Regions from separate parts of the Pantoea brenneri genome, predicted to be linked through region 1. Evidence: predicted binding sites of a transcription regulator. Region 1 holds the regulator's gene; the other holds the start of a gene.

The links. Region 1 encodes ArgR, which controls arginine synthesis, uptake and breakdown. Its sites were predicted from a motif close to ANTGAATAAAAATACANT; they were not measured.
Positions count from the first base shown of each region.
Region 2: the regulator ArgR is predicted to act here: its motif matches at 6,701-6,718, upstream of argA (amino-acid N-acetyltransferase).

Region 1 is NZ_JBCGBG010000004.1:30,246-39,597, reverse strand. It holds gene asd (archaetidylserine decarboxylase) at 1-412, shown strand, start outside; gene mscM (miniconductance mechanosensitive channel MscM) at 427-3,759, shown strand; gene mdh (malate dehydrogenase) at 3,806-4,744, opposite strand; gene argR (transcriptional regulator ArgR) at 5,176-5,646, shown strand; gene yhcN (peroxide/acid stress response protein YhcN) at 6,135-6,398, shown strand; gene AABB92_RS16240 (YdgH/BhsA/McbA-like domain containing protein) at 6,494-6,766, shown strand; gene yhcN (peroxide/acid stress response protein YhcN) at 6,867-7,130, shown strand; gene AABB92_RS16230 (barstar family protein) at 7,184-7,453, opposite strand; gene AABB92_RS16225 (NAD-dependent succinate-semialdehyde dehydrogenase) at 7,509-8,960, opposite strand; gene aaeB (p-hydroxybenzoic acid efflux pump subunit AaeB) at 9,073-9,352, opposite strand, start outside.
Region 2 is NZ_JBCGBG010000007.1:94,780-104,131, reverse strand. It holds gene recB (exodeoxyribonuclease V subunit beta) at 1-3,439, shown strand, start outside; gene recD (exodeoxyribonuclease V subunit alpha) at 3,436-5,277, shown strand; gene argA (amino-acid N-acetyltransferase) at 5,328-6,668, opposite strand; gene amiC (N-acetylmuramoyl-L-alanine amidase AmiC) at 6,901-8,145, shown strand; tRNA gene AABB92_RS19970 (tRNA-Met) at 8,256-8,332, opposite strand; tRNA gene AABB92_RS19965 (tRNA-Met) at 8,410-8,486, opposite strand; tRNA gene AABB92_RS19960 (tRNA-Met) at 8,545-8,621, opposite strand; gene mltA (murein transglycosylase A) at 8,825-9,352, shown strand, end outside.

The DNA.
Region 1 (9,352 bases):
TCTCTACTCGGTTAATCCGCTGACCGCGCGCAATATTCCTAACCTGTTTGCCCGTAACGAGCGCGTTATCTGCTATTTCGAAACCGATATCGGACCGATGGTGCAGATTCTGGTCGGTGCCACCATTGTCGGCAGCATCGAGACGGTGTGGGCCGGTACCATTACGCCGCCGCGTGAAGGGGTAATTAAGCGCTGGCATTATCCGGCGGCCGATGATGAAGGGGCGGTGGTGCTGCTGAAAGGCCAGGAAATGGGCCGCTTTAAGCTGGGCTCAACCGTTATCAACCTGTTCGCACCTGGCCGGGTTAAACTGGCTGAAAGCCTCGAAGCTGAGAGCAAAACCCGTCTGGGTCAACCGCTGGCAATTGCCCTGCCGGTAGCAACAGACGTTTCCGACGTTATCGTCGACTAAGTTGAGTATCTCCTGTGCGTTCGATTCTCCTCCTGCTGCTGAGCCTGTGGCTCAGCAGCCCGGCCCTTGCGGCCAGCCTGCCTGACGCCAGCCAGCTTAAACAGCAACTGGAAGAGACTAAAGCTGCCAAAAGCTCACCGGCCCAGGCGGAACAAATCCAGTCGATTGAAGCAGCGTTAAACTTCCTCTCTGAACGTGATGACTCGCTGGAGCGCGCCGCGCAATACCAGCAGGTTATTGACGATTTTCCGCGTCTGGCACGCGAGTTACGCCAGCAGATCGCCACGATGGGCGACAGCGCGAAAACCGTGCGCAGCAACATGAGCAGCGCCGAACTGGATCAGGAGATTCTGCAGGTCAGCAGCCAGCTGCTGGAAGAGGGTCGCCAGGCGCAGCAGGAGCAGGATCGGGCGCGCGAGATCAGTGACTCACTGTCGCAGTTGCCGCAGCAGCAGACCGAAGCACGCCGCGCCATGACCGAGAGTGAGCGTCGTTTGCAGGGTGCCAGCAACAGCACTTCGCCGCAGGGCCAGCTACAACTGGCGGCCCGTCAGGCGGAAAATGCCGCCAATAAAGCGCGCGTCGATGAGCTGGAACTGGCGCAACTCTCCGCCAACAATCGTCAGGAACTGGCGCGGATGCGGGCCGAAGTGCACCAGCGTAAGGCTGCCCAGCTGGATAACTATCTGCAGGCACTGCGCAATCAGCTCAACGATCAACGTCAGCGTGAAGCCGAACTGGCGCTGGCGCGTACCGAACAGCTGGCCGAAAACAGTGGTGATTTGCCACCGGCAATCAGCGATCAATTCCGCATTAACCGCGATCTCTCCGTCGCCCTGAATCAGCAGGCGCAGCGGATGGATCTGGTGGCGTCGCAGCAGCGGCTGGCCACCAATCAAATTATTCAGGTGCGTCAGGCGCTCTCTACCCTGCGCGAACAGTCCCAGTGGCTGGGTGCCTCCAATCTGCTGGGCGAAGCGTTGCGCGCCCAGGTGGCGCGCCTGCCGGAAATGCCAAAGTCTCAGCAGATTGATAATGAGATGGCCCAGTTACGGGTTCAGCGTCTCTCCTATGAAGATCTGCTGGAGCGCCAGGAGGCGCTTCGTAAGGGTCACCAGGCCGATGGCCAGCCCTATACCAGCGAGCAGAAGCGCATCCTTGATGCCCAGCTTCGTACCCAGCGCGAACTGCTTAACTCGCTGATCTCCGGTTGCGATACCTTGATCCTGGAGATCACCAAGCTGAAGGTCGGCAATACACAGCTGCAGGATGCGCTGACCGAAGTGAAAGATGCCACCCACCGTTATCTGTTCTGGACCGCCGACGTCAGCCCGATCGGCCTGAGTTACCCGCTCGATCTGGCTAAGGATCTGTCACGCCTGCTGTCGCTGGATACGCTGGGACAGCTCGGCAAAGCGATGGCAATGATGTTTACCAGCCGCAGCACCGTGCTGCCGATCATTGCCGCCCTGCTGCTGGTCGGCTTTAGCATCAGCTCACGGCGTCACTTCAATGCCTTCCTTGAGCGCTCCGCCAGTAAAGTCGGCAAAGTGACGCAGGATCGCTTCCGGCTGACCATCCGTACCGTTTTCTGGTCGATTCTGGTGGCGCTGCCGCTGCCGGTGTTGTGGGGGACGCTGGGTTATGGTTTGCAGAACGCCTGGCCCTACCCGATTGCGGTCGCCATTGGTGACGGGATTACCGCTACGCTGCCCCTGCTGTGGGCCTTTATGATCAGCGCCGCCTTTGCCCGCCCCAACGGTCTGTTTATCGTTCATTTCCGCTGGCCGCAGAATCGCGTGGCGCGCGCCATGCGCTATTACTCCCTGAGTATCGGGCTGATTGTGCCGCTGATCATGCTGTTAATCGCCTTCAGCAATCTGGAAGATCGCCAGTTCTCCTCGTCACTGGGACGTCTCTGCTTCATTCTGATCTGCGGCGCGATCAGCATCGTCACCGTCAGCCTGAAACGCGCCGGCATTCCGCTCTATCTGGATAAAGAGGGCAACGGCGACAACATGGTCAACCGCATGTTGTGGAACCTGATGATCGCCATGCCGCTGATGGCAGCCCTCGCCTCGGCGATTGGTTACCTGGCGACGGCACAGGCTTTGCTGGCAAGGCTGGAAACCTCGGTAGCCATCTGGTTCCTGCTGCTGGTGATCTATCACATCATCCGCCGCTGGATGTTGATTCAGCGTCGTCGTCTCGGCTTTGACCGCGCCCGTCAGCGTCGTGCTGACATGCTGGCTAACCGTGCGCGCAGCGAAGAAGAGAAAGAGCAAGGCGCACAAAATACCGACGCGATTGAAATCGAAGAGCCGGTAATCGATCTGGATGCCATCAGTGCCCAGTCACTGCGGCTGGTGCGCTCAATCCTGACGCTGATTGCGCTGGTGTCGGTGATCGTACTGTGGTCGGAGATTCACTCCGCGTTCGGCTTTCTGGAGAATATTCAGCTGTGGGATGTCAGCACCTCGGTGCAGGGCGTGGAGTCTATTCAGCCGATCACGCTGGGGTCGGTGCTGATCGCGATTCTGGTGTTTATTATCACTACTCAGCTGGTGCGTAATATGCCGGCGCTGCTGGAGCTGGCACTGCTGCAGCACCTTAACCTGACGCCCGGTACCGGCTACGCCATCACCACGCTGACCAAATATCTGCTGTTGCTGATTGGCGGGCTGATTGGCTTCTCGCTGATCGGCATTGAGTGGTCGAAGTTGCAATGGCTGGTGGCCGCGCTGGGTGTCGGACTGGGTTTTGGTTTGCAGGAAATTTTCGCCAACTTTATCTCGGGTCTGATCATCCTGTTTGAGAAACCGATTCGCATCGGCGATACCGTCACCATTCGCGAGCTGACCGGCAGCATTACCCGCATCAATACGCGCGCTACGACCATTACCGACTGGGACCGCAAAGAGATCATCGTGCCGAATAAGGCCTTTATCACCGAGCAGTTCGTTAACTGGTCGCTGTCAGATTCGGTGACGCGCGTGGTGCTGACCATTCCTGCGCCAGCGAAGGTGAGCAGTGAACAGGTGACCACCATCCTGAAACAGGCTGCTGAACGCTGCAGCTATGTACTGGATACGCCGCCGCCTGAGGCGTTTCTGGTCGATTTACAGCAGGGGATCCAGCTGTTTGAACTGCGCGTGCATGCAGCAGAGATGGGACATCGCATGCCGCTGCGTCACGAACTGCATCAGCTGATTCTGAGCGGATTTGAGCAGCACGGCATTGAGATGCCGTTCCCGCCATTCCAGATGCGGATGGAAACACTGGGCAAGAAGCTGCCGGCCAGCAATGGGGCACCGGCCGCACGCGCCTATAAATCGGGCGGCCTGTAAACGACAACGCCCGGCTTAGCCGGGCGTTGTTGGGTTTACGCGGTGATTACTGCTTCACGAACGTTTCGCCCTGCTCAATATCTTTCTTCAGCGTCTCCAGCATACCGTTCAGCGCCTGCTGCTCGAATGGGCTCAGGCTACCAATCGATTTGCGTTCGGCAATGCCATTTTTGCCCAACAGCAGCGGCTGTGAGAAGAAACGCGCATATTCGCCGTCCCCTTCAACATAAGCACACTCCACCACGTTGGACTCGCCGTTAAGCGCCCGCACCAGCGATAAACCGAAGCGTGCCGCAGCCTGTCCCATCGACAGCGTAGCAGAACCGCCACCGGCTTTGGCTTCTACCACTTCGGTCCCGGCATTCTGGATGCGTTTAGTAAGATCAGCCACTTCCTGCTCGCTAAAGCTGACGCCTGGCACCTGCGACAACAGCGGCAGGATGGTCACGCCGGAATGGCCGCCGATAACCGGTACCTCAATCTCACCCGGTTGCTTGCCTTTTAACGCCGCGACAAAAGTATTGGCGCGAATGATATCCAGCGTGGTAACACCGAACAGCCGATTTTTGTCGTAGACGCCGTGTTTTTTCAGGACTTCAGCCGCAATCGCCACCGTGGTATTGACCGGGTTGGTGATCACGCCGATTAACGCTTTTGGCGCGGTGGTCGCCACCTGATCAATCAGGTTGCGCACAATGCCAGCGTTAACGTTGAACAGGTCGGCGCGGTCCATACCGGGCTTACGTGCCACACCGGCGGAGATCAGTACCACATCGGCACCCTGCAATGCTGGCGTGGCGTCTTCTCCACTAAATCCCTTGATAGCCACCGCAGTAGGAATATGGCTGAGATCGACGGCAACGCCCGGCGTTACCGGCGCGATGTCATACAGTGAAAGTTCTGAACCTGCGGGAAGCTGGGTTTTGAGTAGAAGTGCGAGCGCCTGGCCTATGCCGCCAGCGGCACCGAGTACGGCAACTTTCATTCTTAACTCCTTATTAAGGTGGGGCAGAGAAGAGCCGGAATTCCATCTGTGTCAGACCTTAATCAACAGCTCAGGTGATGACGCGTATCCGTTGTTAATTCTACGTATTTTCACACGTGATCTCCGGATTCAAAAGTTACATATCATCTTAATACCTGAATGACCGACAACTTTGCCGTCGGCAGACAGAGAACGGCTACGTGCGTTTTCTGTTACTACACCACCAATAATATAACAACTTTGCAACCTTCGCCTTTCGGTGCTGTGACAGGGGTTTTGGTCTGAGACGATTTCTTTGCTATTATCGCCGCCCGCTAGCCGCCCGAACCCTGCTCATCAATCAACCGATTGCATAAAAATGCATTTAAATGCATAATCACCACTCTGCCGCGGGCGGATGTGCGGTTATTCCCTCTATTTATTGGTAACCTATGCGAAACCCATCGAAACAAGACGATCTGATCAAGGCTTTCAAAGCCTTATTAAAAGAAGAAAAATTCAGTTCCCAGGGCGAAATCGTTCAGGCGCTCCAGGATGAAGGCTTCGAGAACATTAACCAGTCAAAGGTTTCTCGTATGCTGACCAAGTTTGGCGCGGTACGCACCCGCAATGCCAAGATGGAGATGGTTTACTGCTTGCCCGCCGAGCTTGGCGTGCCGACCACCACCAGCCCGTTAAAAAACCTGGTTCTCGACATCGATTACAATGATGCGCTAGTGGTGATTCATACCAGCCCAGGCGCTGCGCAGCTGATTGCGCGCCTGCTCGACTCACTGGGTAAATCGGAAGGCATCCTCGGCACCATCGCTGGCGATGACACCATCTTTATCACCCGCGCGCGCGACTTTACGGTTAAGCAGCTGCACGGGGCGATTCTTAACCTGTTTGAACAGGAACTCTGATAACAGGGTGGTTGATCGGGCCTCACGCGACCGTTCAACCGCCCTTTCTGCTCGCCCTGCCACTTACCCTGCCCTATTCTCCAGTAGATCAAACAGTTAATCCGCACTCTGTCCTGCTTTCGCCAATGCGAATATTGGTCATACCTTTTGGTCTGCTTAACCTTTTGCGGTATTTTACACTGCTTTACATCACCACTCTGGCGACATTACCCAGATCTAAATCAAAGACCAGTCTGATCGACCACGTATTTTCGCACAAAAAGATAAAGTGATTTATCTGCCTGTTTTTGCAATAAAAAACAGCGAAAAGGTCATTTTTCCGCCGTTTTTTATAACGTTGAGTTATTAAAAGTAGCCATAAGGATAAAGAATCACAAAAAAACATTATTAGCGGGGTATTAATTTCTTCCGTTATTAGTTCTATACTTCTTTTCGTGATGCAAATCACACCAATTAAAAAGATAAAAATTGACGACGAGGAAAAATACATGAACGTAAAAACTACTATCGCAACCCTGAGCATTCTCTCTGCCCTCTCTTTTGGTGCTGTAGCAGCAGAATCTGTCACCGCTGCGCAGGCGCAGGATCTGCAACCGGCGGGTACCATTAGCGTCAGCGGCGTAGCGGGCTCACCGATGGAAATTAATCAGCAGCTGAGCGAAAAAGCCGATCAGCAGGGTGCAAAAGCCTACCGCGTGATTGAGGCTTACAACAACGGTAACTATCACGCTACCGCCCGTCTGTACAACTAAGCCCAGCGCAACCCAATATCGCCAGCAGCCCACTTTTTGACGCGCGGTTATGCGCCTCGGTGGGATGAGGCAACACAGTTTCAGGAGAGTTGATCATGAAAACTACATTTGCTATTGCCGTACTCAGTCTGGCCTCCGTGTTCTCAGTCGGTGCCAGCGCAGCCAGCCTGGTCTCAAACCAGCAGGCACAGAGCCAGAATCTGCAACCGATGAACCAGACCATCAGCGTCAGCGGTCGTGACGGCGATCAGACCAATATCCGTCAGGTCCTGTCTGAGAAAGCCGATGCGCAGGGTGCCAGCCACTATCGCATCATCGAAAACAACCAGGATGACACCTATCACGTCACCGCTGAGCTGTATAAATAATTAACCGTTATGACGCCGTGAAAGGCGCATGAGAGACAAGAGTCGACGACCCGCTTCTTCTTTTCACCGCAGGTTGTTGAACGTATTGAGGAGACGAAAAATGAAAATCAAAACAACCATCGCTACAGTCAGCCTGCTTTCCGTTATGGCGTTCGGCGCATCTGCCGCACAGCTGGTAACCGGCGAGCAAGCGCAGAATCTGCAGCCTGCGGGCACCGTAACCATCAGCGGTACAGCGGGTGCCCCCATGGATTATCGCGCTGAGCTGTCTCAGAAAGCCGATGAACAGGGTGCCAGCGCCTATAAAGTGATTGAAGCGCGCACCGGTGATAACTATCACTTCACCGCTCAGCTGTATAAGTAATTCCTCGTCAGATTTATGACGAACCCTTTGGCCCCGCTCGCCGGGGCCCTTTTTCATCTGACGTTAAAATGCAGCTGGCCTTCCAGCTCCTCTTCCGCTTCATCAAATAGCAGAATCAGCGCGCCATAACGTCGTCGCTGCCCTTTCCCCAGGTTCACAAACTCAATTTCCAGCGGCATCGGCAATGATTCGCCAGTGACCACATCCCATAATCCATCCAGGTCGCAGATCCGCCGCTCCTCCAGCGCAAAGCGCTCGCTGAACTGGCGAAAGAAGTGGGCCTGATCGACGATCTCATTGAAATCAAAACGCTCGGTTTTCATGCTGACGGCTCCCATCCTCCGTCTGCGGGCGACCCGCGCCGCCCGTTCATATCCGCTAGCCCAAACCGCCCAGGTGCAGCGCTTTGACCTCCAGATACTCTTCCATGCCCAGCACTGAACCTTCGCGGCCCAGGCCAGACTCTTTCACGCCACCAAACGGCGCCAGTTCGGTCGATACGGCACATTCATTAATGCCGATCATGCCGCTTTCCAGCGCGGCAGAGACGCGGAATACCCGCTGCAGATTCTGGGTGTAGAAGTAGGCCGCCAGACCGAATGGCGTGTCGTTGGCACGGCGGATCACCTCATCTTCTTCATCAAAACGGAAGCAGGCGGCGACCGGGCCAAAGGTCTCTTCCTGCGCCAGCTGCATCTCTTCGTGCGCCTCGGTAATTACCGTCGGTTGCCAGAAGTTGCCGCCCAGCGCGTGGCGTTCACCGCCTGCCAGCAGTTTACCGCCTTTGGCGACCGCGTCCTGCACGTGCTGCTCCACTTTTTCCAGCGCAGAGGCTTCAATCAGCGGCCCGACGATCACCCCTTCGTCCATGCCATTGCCGACTTTCAGCTTGTTCACTTCCTCTGCCAGCTGGCGGGTAAAACGGTCATAGATGGCGTTATGAATGTAGAAGCGGTTAACGCTGACGCAGACCTGGCCAGCATTTCGGAATTTGTTAGCGATGGCGCCCTGCACCGCCGCATCAATGTCCGCATCCTCGAACACGATATAAGGCGCGTTGCCCCCCAGCTCCATTGAAACCTTTTTCATGGTTTCTGCGGCATTGCGCATCAGTAGCTTGCCGACCGCTGTCGAACCAGTGAACGAGATTTTACGCACGGCTTTACTGGCCATGATGGCGTCGCTGATAGCATGCGTATCACCTGCCACCGCGTTGAGCACCCCATCCGGCACGCCCGCCTGTTTCGCCAGCGCCAGCAGTGCGAAGGCCGAGAGCGGCGTATTATTCGCCGGTTTGATGATGCCGGTACAACCCGCTGCCAGCGCCGGACCCAGCTTGCGGGTCAGCATCGCCATCGGGAAATTCCACGGCGTGATAGCGGCGACGACGCCAATCGGTTCACGCGTTGCCAGGATACGGGAACCCGGTTTGGCTGGTGGGATAATTTCCCCGTTGGCGCGTTTTGCCTGTTCAGCAAACCACTGGATAAAGCTGGCGGCATACTCGACTTCGCCTTCCGCCTCTTTCAGCGGCTTGCCCTGCTCGGCAGTCATCAGCTGGCCCAGCCAGCGTTTGTTCTCAATCATCAGCTGATACCAGCGATAAAGGATCTCAGCGCGCGCTTTGGCCGTCCGGGCACGCCAGCCGGGGAATGCCCGTTCGGCGGCAGCAATCGCCTGTTCGGTTTCTGCTTTGCCCGCTTTAGCGACCTGCGCGATCACCTCGCCGGTGGCGGGATTGGTGACGTCAAAAGTGGTGGAGGTGCGATGCCATTGACCATCGGCTAAATAGCCAGTCTGGAATAGTTCGCTTGATTGCAGTGATGTCATTGATTCGCTCCTGTCATTTTATCCTTCCGTCCGAAGAGTATAGTTGGCAAAAGCGACAGGTTTTGTGACGGGATGGCATTGAGCAGGCCGCTGCGGCGGGCAGCGGCCGGTTTCAGATTTGGATGAGGGTGTTCTGATACTTGTTCAGCATGGTCGCCAGCCGTTTTACCGGTTCGGTGACGCTAATCGGCGCGTCGTAATGCACCAGTTTTTCCTGATATACCTCCAGCTCCTGCAGCAGACGCTCGAAATAGTGGCGGCGCTTGTCGTCACTGCTGGCGGAGATCACCCGATCGGCGGTGTAGCGCAGTTGCCGGTGGTAGGCTGACAAATCATCATTCACCGGTATTTCCGCATTGCGTAACCGCTGATGTCCAATAATCAGCGTCAGC
Region 2 (9,352 bases), on a different contig from region 1:
TGGTTTGCTCTATCTTCGTCTGCTGTTGGGATTGGGCGGCGAAAATGCTTACAGCCGTCCGCTGTCGGTTGAAGAAATTTTAGTGGTGACCTTCACCGAGGCCGCGACCGCTGAACTGCGCGGACGTATCCGCGAGAATATTCATCAGCTGCGGCTGGCCTGTATTCGCGGTAGCAGCGGCGATCCGATGCATCAGCTGCTGCTTGACCAGATACCGGATTTAGCGCACGCCGCAGCGCAACTGCTGGCGGCCGAGCGGCAGATGGATGAAGCGGCGATCTTTACTATCCACGGTTTCTGCCAGCGGATGCTCAACCTCAACGCGTTTGAATCGGGCATGCTGTTTGAGCAGGAGCTGATTGAAGATGAGCAGGCGCTGCTGAAGCAGTCGACCGCCGATTTCTGGCGGCGGCAGTGCTATCCGCTGTCGCTTGATGTGGCGCGGGTAATTGCGGCGGAATGGAGCGGGCCGGACAGCCTGCTGACCACGCTGCGCCCCTGGCTACAGGGTGAATCGCCCAGCCTGAAGCGGCCACCTGCTGCCGATGAGACTCTGGCGTCACGTCACGCCCGCAATCTGGCGCGCATTACGTCAATCAAGCAGCAGTGGCAGTCGCTCAGTGCCGACGTGGAAGGCATCATCAGCGCATCCGGCGTCGATAAGCGCAGCTACAGCAGTAAAAACCTGCCGGTCTGGGTGGCGAAAGTCACGCAGTGGGCCAACAGCGAAACGCTGGATTACCAACTGCCGAAAGAGCTGGAGCGTTTTGGTCAGCAGGTGCTGGAGGAGAAAACCAAAAAAGGTGAAGCCCCGCGCCATCCGGTGTTTGACGCAATCGATCAGTTTCTGGCGGAACCGCTGTCGCTGCGGGATGTGATCATTGCACAGGCGCTGACTGACGTGCGCGCCACCGTCCAGCGTGAGAAACGGCTGCGGGCGCTGTTAGGCTTTGATGACCTGCTGAGCAAGCTGGATGAGGCGTTGCAGCAACCGGGCGGCACCCTGCTGGCTGAGACCATTCGGGCACGGTTCCCGGTCGCCCTGATCGATGAATTCCAGGATACCGATCCGCAGCAGTACCGCATTTTCCGCACGCTCTATATCAACCAGCCAGAACAGGCACTATTGCTAATCGGTGATCCTAAGCAGGCGATTTATGCCTTCCGCGGCGCGGATATTTTTACTTATCTGCGCGCGCGAAGTGAAGTTAGCGCTCACTACACGCTCGATACTAACTGGCGCTCGTCACCGGAAATGGTCGATAGCGTTAACCGGCTGTTTTCTCAGCTGGAATCTCCGTTTCTGTTCTCCGCTATTCCTTTCCTGCAGGTCAAACCGGCGGCACCGAATCAGGCGCTGAAACTGATCTATGACGATCGGCCGCAACCGGCGCTGCGTTTCTGGTTACAACCCGGTGCAGGCGTCGGCAGCAGCGATTATCAGCAGTTTATGGCGCGTCAGTGTGCGGCGGATATCAGCCGCTGGCTGGTGGCCGGACAGCAGGGACGCGCCTGCTTAGGAAAGGGTGACTCGCTGCGTCCGGTGCGCGCATCCGATATCACCGTGCTGGTGCGTAGTCGTAACGAAGCGGGTTTGATCCGCGATGCGCTCAATGCACTGTCGATTCCCTCGGTCTATCTCTCCAGTCGCGACAGCGTCTATACCACGCCTGAAGCGCGGGAACTGCTGTGGCTGCTGCAGGCGATCCAGGCACCGGAGCAGGAGCGACTGGTGCGCAGTGCGCTGGCGACCTCTATCTTCGCCATTGACGCCGCCACGCTCGATGCACTGACCCAAAATGAGCGCGAATGGGATGCGCTGGTCGAGCAGTTTGCCGTCTGGCAGCAGCTCTGGCACCAGCGTGGCGTGTTGCCGATGCTGCGCGACGTGATGATCAAGCGTCAGCTGGCTGAAAATATGCTGGCCTCCGAAAACGGTGAGCGCCGCCTGACCGATCTGATGCATCTGGGCGAACTGTTGCAGGAAGCCTCAGTGCAGCTCGACAGTCCGCATGCGCTGGTGCGCTTTCTGGCCCAGCAGATTGCCCGGCCCAATAGCCAGGCGGCAAGCCAGCAGCTGCGGCTGGAAAGCGATCGCCATCTGGTGCAAATCGTCACCATCCATAAATCGAAAGGGCTGCAATATCCGCTGGTCTGGCTGCCGTTTGCCGCCGGCTACCGTGAGGCGGCCAGTGCGCTGTATCACGATCGTGAAAGTTTTGCCGCCTTGCTGGATGTGCAGGGTGATGCACAGAGCATGGAACTGGCTGAAGAGGAGCGACTGGCAGAGGACTTGCGACTGCTTTATGTGGCGCTGACCCGTTCGGTTTATCACTGCAGCGTCGGTATTGCGCCATTGATCAAAGGAACGCGTAAAAAAGAGGGCGACAGCGATCTGCACAAGAGCGCGCTCGGTTATCTGGTGCAGCGGGGCGAAGCGGCCGATGCACAACAGCTCAGCCAGCGGTTAGCGGCGTTAAGCGGCAACGGGATCGAGGTGATCGCTGACGATCTGCGGCCGGGTGAAGTCTGGCAGGATCGGCCGACCGGCGATGAAGCCTTAAGCAGTCGTGAGGTGACGCGCGCGCTGGCCGATGCCTGGCGGGTCACCAGTTACTCGGGCCTGCAACAGCACCACAGCTCCGCACTGCTGGATGCGCTGCCGAATTTCGATATTGATGCGGCAGGCGAAGAGGAGAGCGGCGAAGAAGCGGCTCTCACGCCTCACCACTTTCCACGCGGTGCCGCACCGGGAACCTTTTTGCACGGTCTGTTTGAATCGATCGACTTTGCCGAACCGCCGGATGCGTTCTGGCTGGAAGATCAGTTGCAGCATCATGGCTATCCGCTGAGCTGGTTACCGGTGATCCAGCAGTGGATTGAGCGGGTACTGCATACGCCGCTCAATGATGACGGCCTGACGCTGTCAGCGATAAACAGCAGTGACCGGCTGATCGAGATGGAGTTCTATCTGCCTATCAATAATCTGCTGACCGCTGCCGAGCTTGACGATCTGCTGCGCCGTCACGACCCGCTATCACAACAGGCGGCGGCACTCGATTTTCGTCAGGTGCAGGGCATGCTAAAAGGCTTTATCGATTTGGTGTTCCGCTGGCAGGGAAAATATTATCTGCTCGACTATAAGTCGAACTGGCTGGGCGAGAGCCACGCCGCGTATACCCCACAGGCGATGGCGCAGGCAATGATCGACCACCGCTACGATTTACAGTATCAGTTGTATACTCTGGCGCTGCATCGCTATCTTCAGCACCGTCTGCAGGATTATGATTATCAGCGCCACTTCGGCGGGGTGTTTTATCTGTTTTTACGCGGGATGGATGGCAGTTCGCCGGATAACGGTATTTTCGCCACCCGTCCCAGCGAAGCCTTTATTGAAGAGATAGATGCGTTGTTTGGTCATACCAGGGAGATGTCATGAGTGAAATGCTGAGCTTACTGCTTCAGGCGGTAGAAAAGCGTCTCCTGCGGCCGTTAGATATTCAGTTTGCCCGCCTGCTGGCGGATGAATCACAACCGGCGTTGCTGCTCGCGGCGGCCTGCGTTAGTGCGGAAGCGGGAGAAGGCCATGTCTGTCTGCCGCTGGATAACCTGAGCGAAGCGGGCCTGTTTGCGGGCCGTCAGCCCGCGCTGGCGCAGGCTCTGTGGCAGGCTGCCGGCGCGCCGGATGACTGGCCATCGCTGCTGGCCGGCTGGTCTGCGGTCAGTGACGGCAGCCTGATTACCCCCCTGGTACTCAGTAACCGCCGTCTCTATCTGCATCGTCTGTGGCACAGCGAGGGCAGAGTGGCGAGCTTCTTTGCCCTGCAGGAAGTGAAATCGCCGTTTGACGCCGAGGCGGCCAGTGAGGTGCTGAATACCCTGTTCGGCAATCGTCCGGATGACTGGCAGAAAATCGCCGCCGCTGTAGCGCTGACCCGCAAGACCGCCGTTATTTCCGGCGGGCCCGGCACCGGAAAAACCACTACGGTCGCCAAACTACTCGCCGCACTGATACGGCTTAATCCCGGCAACTTACGGATTCAGTTAGCCGCTCCAACCGGCAAAGCCGCGGCGCGGCTCACCGAATCGCTTGGCAACGCGTTGCAAAATTTAGCCGTCAGCGAGGAAGAACGTCAGCGCTTTCCGACGGAAGCGACCACGCTGCATCGACTGCTGGGCGCGCAGCCGGATACCCAGCGTCTGCGCTATCACGCCGGTAACCGGCTGCATCTCGATGTGCTGGTGGTCGATGAAGCCTCAATGGTCGATCTGTCGATGATGGCGAAGCTGATTGCCGCACTGCCGGCCCATGCGCGGGTAGTCTTCCTTGGCGATCGTGACCAGCTGGCTTCGGTCGAGGCGGGGGCCGTGCTGGGCGATATCTGTCGCTGTACCGAAAGTGGCTACAGTCTGGCACGTGCGGAACAGCTCGCATTGCTGACCGGGTGTGCGCTGCAGGGCAGTGAGGATCGGCTGGCGCCTGCCGTTCGCGACAGTATCTGCCTGCTGCAAAAAAGTTACCGTTTTGACGCAAAATCGGGCATTGGCCAGCTGGCTCAGGCAATTAACCTCGGCGATGCACAGCAGGTGAAAGCGGTGTTCGCCGCAGGCTATCAGGATCTCAGCTATCAGCCGTTAACCAGTGGCGAAGCCTATCAGGCGATGCTGGATGATGTGGCGCAGGGCTATCAGCCTTATTTGCAGCTGATCCGGCAACAGGCATCACCGGCCGAGGTGCTGGCCGCCTTTGGCCGCTATCAGCTGCTGTGTGCGTTACGAGACGGGCCCTTTGGCGTTCAGGGTCTTAACCAGCGGGTTGAACAACGGCTGATGCAGCTGCAGCGAATCCGTCGCCCCGCGATCGGCGGGCGCTGGTATGCCGGACGACCGGTGATGATCACCCGTAACGACAGTGCGCTGGGGCTGTTCAACGGCGATATCGGCATTACGCTGCGCGACGAAGAAGGCAACCTGAAAGTCTTTTTCCCGTTGCCGGATGGCAGCATCAAAGCGATTCAGCCGAGCCGCTTGCCCTCGCATGAAACTGCCTGGGTGATGACGGTACACAAATCGCAGGGGTCGGAGTTTGAACATACTGCGCTGGTGATGCCAACCCAGTTTTTGCCGGTATTGACCCGTGAGCTGGTCTATACCGCGATTACTCGCGCCCGCAAACAGCTGACGCTCTACAGCGATCCTGGAGTGTTCCAGCGAGCCGTACAGCTGCAAACGCAGCGGCGTAGCGGTCTGGTTGAGCGGCTGGGCGAGGCAGGATAACCGGCAGGCAAACAGGGCCGGCGGTATTAACCGTCCGGCCCTGCTGGCGATTACAGCGTGTTTCGGCTCAGATCGGCCATCAGGACTTTTGAGCGGCGCTGATAGTTGTACATCTCTTTTTTACTCTCCGGCAGCGACTCAATATCAACCGGCGTAAAGCCGCGTTCCTGGAACCAGTGAATACTGCGGGTGGTTAACACAAACAGCTTTTGCAGCCCCATCTGACGCGCCTGCAACGCCACGCGCTGCAGCAACATTTCACCACGCGATGAACTGCGATAGTCGGGATGGACCGCCACGCAGGCCATCTCACCGATCTTCTCATCCATAAAGGGATAGAGCGCGGCACAGGCGATAGTCAGATTGTCGCGCTGAATGATGGTGAATTTATCAATCTCCATTTCCAGCTGTTCGCGTGAGCGACGCACCAGAATGCCCTGTTGCTCCAGCGGCCGGATCAGTTCGAGGATGCCGCCGATATCATTGATATTGGCACGACGGATTTGCTCAGCTGACTCCATCACAATCTGGGTGCCGATACCGTCGCGTGAGAACAGTTCCTGTAACAGCGCGCCATCTTCCTGATAGCTGATCAGATGGCTGCGACGCACGCCGCTGCGGCAGGCTTTAACCGCGCCGCGCAGGAAACGGACGGTGCCGGAAAGGTAATCACCGCTGCTTTCAATCTCGTCAATGCGCGCCTGGGCATCATTCGGGAACAGTTCGGAGATGATATTCCCTTCGCTGTCCAGTGCACCCTGTTCAGAGCAGAAGCCGATCATCTTTTCCGCTTTGAGTTTAATCGCCAGTTGGGTCGCGACCTCTTCCGAAGTGAGGTTGAAACTCTCACCGGTCACTGACACCGCCACCGGACCAAGCAGCACAATCGCATCGTTATCCAGCTGACGATGAATCGCCTCTTCATCGATACGACGAATACGCCCGCTGTGACAATAATCGACGCCATCATCGACACCCAGCGGCTGGGCAATAATGAAGTTGCCGCTGACCACATTGATATGCGCGCCCTGCAACGGGGTGTTGTTGAGACTCATCGAAAGACGGGCGGTGATATCTAACTGCAGACGACCGGCCGCCTGCTTCACCAGCTCCAGCGATTGCGCGTCGGTGACCCGGGTAAACTTGTGGTAGACCGGCTCAAGCTGGTGTTCAGCGAGGCTGGCATCAATTTGCGGACGGGCGCCATAGACCACGACCAGGCGGATACCGAGGCTGTGCAGCAGGCCTATATCGTTAACGATGCCCGAGAAGTTCTCATGCTCGATCGCTTCGCCGCCCAGCATGATGACAAACGTCTTACCCCGGTGGGCATTGATATAGGGAACGGTATGGCGAAAACCCTGAACCAGTTCAGTACTACGTTCCTTCACAGCCAGCCCTCAGTGAATGTTTATTCGGATTTTTTGTATTTTTATTCTTTTCGCTGCAATTTTGCAAGCGCTAATCCTGACGAAAATTTACGTTTTTTCGGGTGTCAAAGCCGCTAACAGCCTGCATTATTTAGGGTTTCCGGGGTGACATCACCTTCTGGATTGGATAAAGTTTTCGCCGCCATTTGATTAACTGGCGCTTTTTTAGACATTACACAGCAGCTGGAGCGGCATGTCGGATTTTAATTCCCACTTTTCACGCAGACGATTTTTACAAGGAACCGGCGCGTTACTGTTGTTAAGCGTCAGCCGGGTCGGTATGGCCGCTAAAAACCATATCGTCGCGGTACGCATCTGGCCGTCATCAACCTATTCCCGTATGACGCTGGAATCGAATGTGGCACTGAAGTACAAGCAGTTTGCCCTGAGTCATCCGGAACGGCTGGTGATCGATATTGAAGGTCTGCATCTCAATACGGTACTGAAAGGCGTCGATAAGCAGGTGAGGGTGGATGACCCCTTCATCAAAAATGCGCGTGTCGGCCAGTTTGACAGCAATACGGTGCGGGTGGTGCTGGAGCTAAAGCGCAGCGTAGCGCCGAAGATCTTTAACCTGTCGCCGGTGGCGGGGATCAATCACCGGCTGGTGGTGGATCTCTATCCGAGCAAGGATCAGGTTGAAGACGATCCGCTGCTGGCGTTGCTGAGGGATTATAACCAGGGCGATCTTGAGAAAGATGAAACGGTGCAGGCACCGCTACCGGGTAAAGCCGGGCGCGATCGTCCGATCATTATCATGATCGATCCCGGCCATGGCGGCGAAGATCCGGGCGCGCACGGCAAATATAAAACCCGTGAGAAAGATATTGTGCTGAAGATCGGCCGGCGGCTGAAAGCGTTAATCGATAAAGAGGCCAACATGAAGGCCTACATGACGCGCAATGAAGATGTGTTTATTCCGCTGCGCGTCAGAGTGGCCAAAGCCCGCAAGCAGCGCGCCGATCTGTTCGTCTCAATTCATGCCGATGCGTTCACCAGCCGGGCGGCGCGTGGTTCCTCGGTATTTGCACTCTCTACCAGCGGCGCGACCTCAGCCGCGGCCCGTTTCCTGGCTCAGACCCAGAATGAATCTGACCTGATTGGCGGCGTCAGTAAGAGCGGCGATCGTTATCTCGACCATACCATGTTCGATATGGTGCAGCGGCAGACCATCCATGACAGCCTGAAGTTCGGCAAAGAGGTGCTGCACCGTATGGGGCGGATCAACCATCTGCACAAGCGTACGGTGGATCAGGCCGGGTTTGCGGTTCTGAAAGCGCCGGATATTCCATCTATCCTGGTGGAAACGGCTTTTATCAGTAACGTGGAAGAGGAGCGTAAGTTGCGCACCACCCGTTATCAGCATCAGGTGGCAGAGGCGATTTTGCAGGGAATCAAGGCATACGTGCAGAGTGGGGCGGCGCTGGCGCACCGATAAAGGTTTGCGGGTAGCCTGTGCTATCCGCTGCTGCTTAACGTCAGGCAGCGATGAAGATGAAATCAGGAACGGCAGAAACAAAAAAACACCCTTTCAGGTGTTTAAATGAGTGGTTGCGGGGGCCGGATTTGAACCGACGACCTTCGGGTTATGAGCCCGACGAGCTACCAGGCTGCTCCACCCCGCGTCCGTATTACTCTTTGCACTTATTTTTGCGCTTAGCGTCTTTCACATTTCTACTTCGGTAAACTGCTACAGAAGTATTGGTTGCGGGGGCCGGATTTGAACCGACGACCTTCGGGTTATGAGCCCGACGAGCTACCAGGCTGCTCCACCCCGCGTCCGTATTGCGCTTAGCGACTTTCACATTGTCACTTCTGTAAACTGCTGCAGAAGTATTGGTTGCGGGGGCCGGATTTGAACCGACGACCTTCGGGTTATGAGCCCGACGAGCTACCAGGCTGCTCCACCCCGCGTCCGTGGATGCGCACTATACTCCGCGCGTTATTTGATGCAACCCCTTTTTGCACATAAAGGTCAAATTTACAGTCAGTTGCTGAAGGAATCAACCATCTGGCGAATTATTGAACTGATGGCAAAGAGGAGAAAGCGGATGGATTTCATTCTGTCGGGCGCTTTGCTATCGTCGCGGGACGAACATTTATAAAAAGAGACAACAATGAAAGCACACTGGGCCAGGATTGCACTGACCGGCGCATTGATCGCGCTGCTGGCGAGCTGTAGTTCTAAACCGACCGATCGCGGTCAGCAATATAAAGATGGCAAACTGGAACAGCCGCTGGCGCTGGTTAATCAGCCGAATGCCAAAGGCAGCCCGGTGAATGGCCGGGACTTTGGCGAGCAGGTGCGCCAGATCCAGACCGCCTCGTCAGGGCTGTACAGTCGTCAGAATGGCACCTACAGCGCCATCGAAAGCTGGCTGATGGCCGGTGCGGATACCCGTCAGCTGCAGCAGTTTGGCCTGAATGCCTGGCAGATGGAAGGAACCGATAACTACGGTAACGTGCAGTTCACCGGCTACTACACGCCGGTGGTTGAAGCGCGCTATACCCGCCAGGGCGAATTCCAGTACCCGATTTATCGCATGCCGCCGCGTAAGCGCGGAGAAAAACTCCCGAGCCGCGCTTCTATCTATAGTGGCGGCCTCGACGATCGTTACGTCATCGCCTACAGCAACTCGCTGATT